2 regions of the Waltera sp. genome follow, and region 2 is predicted to be linked to the other one. Evidence: riboswitches for the same ligand, from Rfam matches in the RefSeq annotation. Region 2 holds a riboswitch; the other holds the start of a gene.

Region 1 (3,391 bases), on a different contig from region 2:
TGGGACCTAAGGCATATGAGCAGTGTGCCGGTTTCTTACGGATCCCGGATGGTAAGAATCCTCTGGATGCCACCAGCGTTCATCCTGAATCCTACGAAGCAGCGGAGCAGCTGATGGCGAAGCTGGGACTGACAATGGAGGACATTAAGGAAGCCCAGAAACAGGCGGCAGTTAAGAAAGCTTCCGGCAAGAGCGGGGCACAGGCTTCCGGACAGAAGAACGGCAGTAATGCAGCCAATACAGCAAAGAAACGGGAAGAGCAGAAAGGTAAGACCGTAAGAGTGCATAATACCAATACCGCTATGGGCAAGGCTCTGGCAGCGGCCATGGGTGGTGTGAGCTTTGATAATTCTGCAGAAACTTCTACAAAGAAAAATGCACCGGCAGTACAGAATGCATCAAATGATGCAAAAGATATTTCCGGACTGGAAAAGCGTATTAAGAATAAGAAACTGCTGGCAGAAGAGCTGGGAATCGGCGAGATCACGCTGACAGATATCCTGAAGGAACTGGAGAAGCCGGGCAGAGATCCCAGAGACGATATGCCGAAGCCGATCCTGCGCAGTGATGTTCTGGATATGAAGGATTTAAAGCCCGGCATGATTCTGAAAGGAACCGTGCGTAATGTCATTGACTTTGGTGTGTTCGTGGATATCGGTGTCCATCAGGACGGACTGGTGCACATCTCCCAGATCACCGACCGCTATATCAAGCATCCGCTGGAAGCTGTCAGCGTCGGAGATATTGTGGATGTGCAGGTATTGACTGTGGATGTGGCGAAGAAACGTATCGGTCTGACCATGAAGATCCAGAAGCAGTAATGTTATGACCCGCCCCGATATGAGCATAAAAGTGGGATGATAATCCCACGATATGCGAATAGAGGGCAGGGTGCTATGTGCCAGTGGCACATGTTTAGCACGGACCGAAGCGGAGCGGAGAAGTGGGAATGCGTAGCACGGAACAATCTGCAGGCATCAAAGTCGGGGGCTTTTGACCCCAACATCGTATTATCATAAGAAGAAAGAGGGATAACACAGCAAAATGTTATTCCTCTTTCTTCTTATGATTTTATAACCAATAACACCAAACGATACGAAAAGTGAAATAGATCTTTATTATGCCTTATGACCTGTTTTGATAATAGGGCTTAAAGGCTTGTAGATGAGCAGTGTCACAACAGAGACCAGCGTTCCCTTGATGAGATTCATGGGAGCCACACATGCCACCACGAAGCTTACAATGCTGCCTTCCTTTGCCAGCGGATTGACTTCGGTACCCATTGCCAGGATGGCATCCAGAGGCATTCCGTAGAACTTGGAGAAGGCGGGAAGCAGATATACGGCATTGAATGCGGTACCGAATATCGTCATGACCAGTGTACCGGCAATGCAGGCAAGGATGGCGTTTTTCTTAGTTTTCTTAAAGGAATACACAGCGGAGGCAGGGATGATCAGGCTGCAGCCCACTACGAAATTCGCCAGATCGCCGATGAAAGCGGTAGAGGTACCTTTTATGCACAGCTTCAGCAGTATCTTCACGAATTCCATCATGACACCTGCTACGGGACCGAAAGCAAAGGAACCGACTAAGATCGGCAGCTCACTGAAGTCCATTTTATAGAAGCCGGGGGCAAAAAAGATGGGGAAGTCCAGCACATGCAGGATCATGGCGATGGCGGAAAACATACCGATCATGGCAAGCTTTCTGGTGTTGAAGATCGGCTCAGAAACTCCGTTTTTCTTCTGGGCACTCTTTTCCAGCACCACAGCCACCAGGAAACACCCCACGATGACCGCTAGGAAGATGACTACATAGGCCACATTTTCAGTTACAGTTTGCATTAGTTTGTTCATTTCAGAACTCCTTTCCTATGAGAAAATCAAGGAAAGTCTTCAAAAAAAGCCCCGGAATACAAGCTTCCGGGGCATGGGTATCACAAAAAAATATAAGTGATACGTCTTCTTTCATCCAGACTGTACTGTTGGTTCCGGATTCACACCGGATCAGCCGCAGAATGCATCTGCGGGTCGCGGACTTAAGGATGACCTATTACCGCCAGTAGGGAATTGCACCCAACCCTGAAGAACTTTACCTTATGCATGGAATATAACACTTTGTGAACATATTGTCAATATAGAAAATCTTTAGAATTTTCCCAACATTTTTTTCGGATTTCCCTGTTATAGTAGCTGTACTAACTATTCAGAACCGCATGCGCAAAATCGCCCTTCCAGAGCTTTCCTTTTGCATGACTCTGAATAGTTGCAAATACTTATAGAAATGTGTTGACACTCAATAGATATTATTGTATTATGCAAACAGTACAGTGACACAATGAAGAATACACAGAAAATGTATCATGAAATGGGAGTATGTGAGGAATGAGTGCATTAGTAGAGATCAAAGATGTGTGCAAGGTTTACAATCCTGGGGAAAATGAGGTGCGGGCATTGGATCATGTGAGCCTGACCATCGACGAACAGGAATTTGTGGCCATCATCGGACATTCCGGAAGCGGTAAGTCCACGCTGATGAATATGCTGGGATGCCTGGATGTGCCCACCAGTGGAGAATATTGGCTCCATGGACAGGATGTATCCGCATTGACAGACGATGAACTGTCGGATATCCGCAACCGGGAGATCGGCTTTATTTTCCAGGGATTCAATCTGATCCCCAATCTGACTGCGGTGGAAAATGTAGAACTGCCACTGATCTACCGGGGAGTATCCAGAAGTGTACGGCAGGAGCTTTCCAGAGAAGCACTGAAAAAGGTGGGACTGGAACACCGTATGGATCATAAGCCTTCGGAGATGTCGGGAGGACAACAGCAGAGAGTGGCCATTGCCCGAGCTATTGCTCAGGCACCACCGGTGATCCTGGCGGATGAACCTACCGGCAATCTGGACTCCAATTCCACAAAAGAGATCATGGATATTCTGAAAGGTTTACATAATGAGGGAAGAACAGTCATCCTGATTACCCATGACAATGATATTGCGGCACAGGCAAAACGGGTGATCAAGATCAAGGACGGCAAAGTGGAATCCGATTCCGGACAGATCGTTCCGGTGGAGGAGCTGCAGACAGCAGGAGCGTAGTGGAAAATAAATCTTTCACATGCAATGCCATGCCACCGGTCACGGCTAACAAATTATGAAAAGATAAGAGTATGAATGAATATAGAAAGGATCATAAGTGAGGGATCATGGAACAGCAGGAAAAAACAGAACAGGCACTGAGTGCTAAAAAAATCAAGGAAATGAAGAAAGCAGAAAAGAGAAAGCAAAAAGAAGCAAAAAAGGAACAGAAGGCAAAGAACCCAAGCAAAAAGCGTAAAAAAGCACCTGTTATTATTGCGGCTATCATAATTGTACTGATCGTGATA
Region 2 (3,391 bases):
TACCAGAATGATTTTTCCTTGCTTCAGGTCTTGCAAAGCTTCGGGAATGGTATTGAAGTTCATCGTAAACTCTCCTTAAAAGCCGCAGCGCAGCAGCATTTCTTTTGTGAGCGTGTTTTGCTTCGGTGTTTCTGATGGAAGCAGCCTCTCGATATATTTTCCAACAACATCGGTTTCCAAATTGACAAAATCCCCTTTGTGCCGTTGGTTCAGGTTCGTCTGACGGACGGTGTGCGGTATCGTGGACACGGAAAAGCCCGTAGGTTCCACCGCAGCCACGGTCAGGCTGATACCGTCTATTGTGATAGAGCCTTTTTCAACGACATAGCGAAGGATCGCAGAATCTGCATGAATGATGTACCAGATAGCCGTATCGTCTTTTCGGATATTAGCAATGCGTCCGACGCCATCCACATGGCCTGCTACGATGTGTCCGCCAAAACGTCCGTTGGCCGGCATGGCACGTTCCAGATTGACAGCACTTCCAACGGTGAGCTGTGCAAGTGCAGAGCGGTTCAAGGTCTCGTGCATGACATCCGCAGCAAAGCTATCCGGGAAGAGCTGCCTGACGGTCAGACAGATGCCGTTGACGGCGATGCTGTCGCCGATCCTGGTTCCTTCCAGAACCGTTTTTGCACGAACAGTCAGTACGGCGGAATGCTGTCCCCGATTGATGGATTTTATTGTTCCGACTTCTTCCACGATTCCGGTAAACACGGGTACTCCACCTCACTTTCGATCAGGAAATCTTTGCCAAGCTGTTCCAATCGGCTGTTCTTCAGGCGGAATGCAGCATCCGGAAGCGGGACACCTGCACCCTCAATGGGTGCTTTGGCATCCCTTCCTCCGAACAGCTTCGGGGCAATGTAAGCCTGTACCTGCTGCACGATGCCGCTTTCCAGTGCAGACCAGTTCAAGGTTCCGCCGCCTTCCAGTAGAATGCTGTCGATCTGCTCCTGCCCCAGCTGTTCCATCAGTTGCAGAAGATTCACATGACCGCAATGCGCTTCCAGACAAAGGACCCGGCACCCGGCCTGTTGATATGCCGCCTGCTTCTCCGGGTCGCCGCAGCAGGTCGCAAGAATGGTCGGAACCTGTTTGGCGGTCATGACCATCTGGGATTGCAGCGGTGTCCGCAAATGTGTATCACAGATGATCCGGACGGGATCACGGCCACCCTCTATCCGGCAGGTCAGCAGTGGGTCATCTGCTAGGATGGTTCCGACTCCCACCATAATGCCGCGGAATCGGTGTCGCTGCCGTTGAACATGATTCCGGGCAATTTCCCCGGTGATCCATTTGGAAGCGCCTGTGTATGTGGCGATTTTTCCGTCCATCGTCATGGCGTATTTCATGGAAACGAAGGGGCGTTTTGTGGTGATATAGTGGAAGAACACCTTGTTCAGCGCATCGCATTCCTCTTGCAGAACATTTTCGGTCACATCTATGCCGTGTGCGCGCAGGATTGCAATTCCTTTTCCAGCCACCAGCGGATTCGGGTCAGCAGAACCCACGACCACCCGGTGAATGCCCGCGTCCAGAATCGCATCCACGCAGGGCGGCTGCTTTCCGTAATGGCAGCACGGCTCCAATGTCACATACAGGGTCGCTCCCTGCGGATCTTCGGTGCAGGATGCCAGCGCATTGCGCTCCGCATGAGCCTGACCGTATCTCTGGTGCCAGCCCTGTCCGATGGTCCTGCCCTCTTTTACGACCACGGCACCCACCATCGGGTTGGGAGATGTCCATCCGCAACCTTTTTTTGCAAGCTGCAAAGCCAGACGCATATACTCTTTGTCGTTCATCGTGTCGCCTCCAAAAGAAAAAGCCCTGAACAAAACCGTTCAGGGCAAGCCGAAAAGACACAAGGGACCCTTGTGCAAAAAAGAAAGCTCCAGAATGCAAACGCATCCCAGAGCAGCCTCCACAAGCGCAGAACCGTGCGGGCTCTGCGCTTGGTATCTTCTTTCATCCAGACTGTACTGTCGGCTTCGGAGTTTCACCGAATCATGCCTTGCGGCTCGTGGGCTATACCACCGGTAGGGAATTGCACCCTGCCCTGAAGATCTTTATAAAATTGTCTATGTATAAGACTATAATCTTTCTTTCCTTTTCTGTCAAGAGAATTTTTCTGGCTTTCTATACTGCCTCCACCGTATAATGGGCTTTCCAGATACCGCCCGGTGCAATCAGATTTCCCCACTCCCGATCTTTTAAATCTCCGGTAAAATCAGCACTGTCACAGCGTCCATACCATGGCTCTACACATATAAACGGTACATCTGCTCCCGCCAGTGACCAGACTCCAAACAATGGAGCATCCATCGTAACGGTCAGATAGGGATTTCCTTCCATGTCACAAAGAGAGACTTCATGCACATTCTGATTTTCAATCACAAGGGCATCATCATCAAACAGATGATCGGTAACTGTCAGATAACTATTTTTCAATTCATAATCCACAGTACCGTTTCCGACCAGACCATCCACAATCGTTGTACTTGTAAGCGGACCAGCTACATCAAAGCGGATTTTACAATTTTTCGGACGATTGAATGCCGGATGCCCGCCAATCGAAAACGGAAGTTCTTCCTCCGAAGGATTTTCCACCTGCCAGAGCACTTCCAGCTTATTTTCCTCGATGTGATATCCAATACGAAGGGTAAACGCATAAGGATATTTTGCCATGGTTTCCTCATTGGATTTTAATACAAACCAGAGCGTATCCTCCGTCTGAGAATCCAGCGTAAAATCCATATCGCGGGCAAATCCGTGCTGTCCCATGGTGTAAGTCTGTCCTTTGGTACGAAACTGTTTGTCTTTTACCGCTCCAACAAACGGAAACAGTACCGGTGAGGTGCGTCCCCAGAATTTTGGATCAGCTTTCCACATATATTCTTTTCCGGTATTTTTACGGACCAGAGATTTTAATTCTGCCCCATGTTCCTCCACTTCGATTGCAATGAGTTCATTCTCAAGCTTATGTCTTGCCATATGTTCCATCTCCTCTGATTCTATAAATTACGCGTTACCGCTTCACTTTTTCTCTCCCTGTCCATTTTATCTTATGCTATTTTACCGAGGTTTGTCAATGGACTGAATTTGCGAAGAAGTAGCAACAGATACTAAATCTTCAAGTGCAAGCACTCTAGGTTCCTCCGGATTACTGTCTCTGTTTACAATAGTGTTAATCTGCTTTGGTATATTTTTATTCACAAGCTCAGGGAAAACCACTCTGACATACATTCACTCCTTTACACTTTTGCTGATATACTTTTTCAGAATTACAGTTTATTCTATAATCTCCCAATACCCATTTTTCGGTGAACCATGACGAACCACAATATCTGATTCTTTCATTTTTTTAATATTATTTTCAACAGTCCGCCTA

What was found. Region 2 has a riboswitch for FMN ahead of ribD (bifunctional diaminohydroxyphosphoribosylaminopyrimidine deaminase/5-amino-6-(5-phosphoribosylamino)uracil reductase RibD). Riboswitches for the same ligand answer to the same signal wherever they lie in the genome.
Region 1: another riboswitch for FMN. It lies ahead of ACLTOH_RS13920 (ECF transporter S component); the one in region 2 lies ahead of ribD (bifunctional diaminohydroxyphosphoribosylaminopyrimidine deaminase/5-amino-6-(5-phosphoribosylamino)uracil reductase RibD).

The regions. Positions count from the first base shown of each region.
Region 1 covers NZ_JBKVQF010000031.1:12,918-16,308, forward strand. Annotated here, with positions in the region: gene ACLTOH_RS13910 (Tex family protein) at 1-821, shown strand, start outside; partial or broken gene ACLTOH_RS13915 (hypothetical protein) at 730-1,006, opposite strand; gene ACLTOH_RS13920 (ECF transporter S component) at 1,119-1,856, opposite strand; FMN riboswitch at 1,956-2,093, opposite strand; gene ACLTOH_RS13925 (ABC transporter ATP-binding protein) at 2,385-3,104, shown strand; gene ACLTOH_RS13930 (efflux RND transporter periplasmic adaptor subunit) at 3,212-3,391, shown strand, end outside.
Region 2 covers NZ_JBKVQF010000034.1:2,690-6,080, forward strand. Annotated here, with positions in the region: gene ACLTOH_RS14305 (bifunctional 3,4-dihydroxy-2-butanone-4-phosphate synthase/GTP cyclohydrolase II) at 1-63, opposite strand, end outside; gene ACLTOH_RS14310 (riboflavin synthase) at 76-717, opposite strand; gene ribD (bifunctional diaminohydroxyphosphoribosylaminopyrimidine deaminase/5-amino-6-(5-phosphoribosylamino)uracil reductase RibD) at 681-1,805, opposite strand; FMN riboswitch at 1,957-2,071, opposite strand; gene ACLTOH_RS14320 (aldose 1-epimerase family protein) at 2,140-2,994, opposite strand; gene ACLTOH_RS14325 (RNA-binding domain-containing protein) at 3,292-3,391, opposite strand, start outside.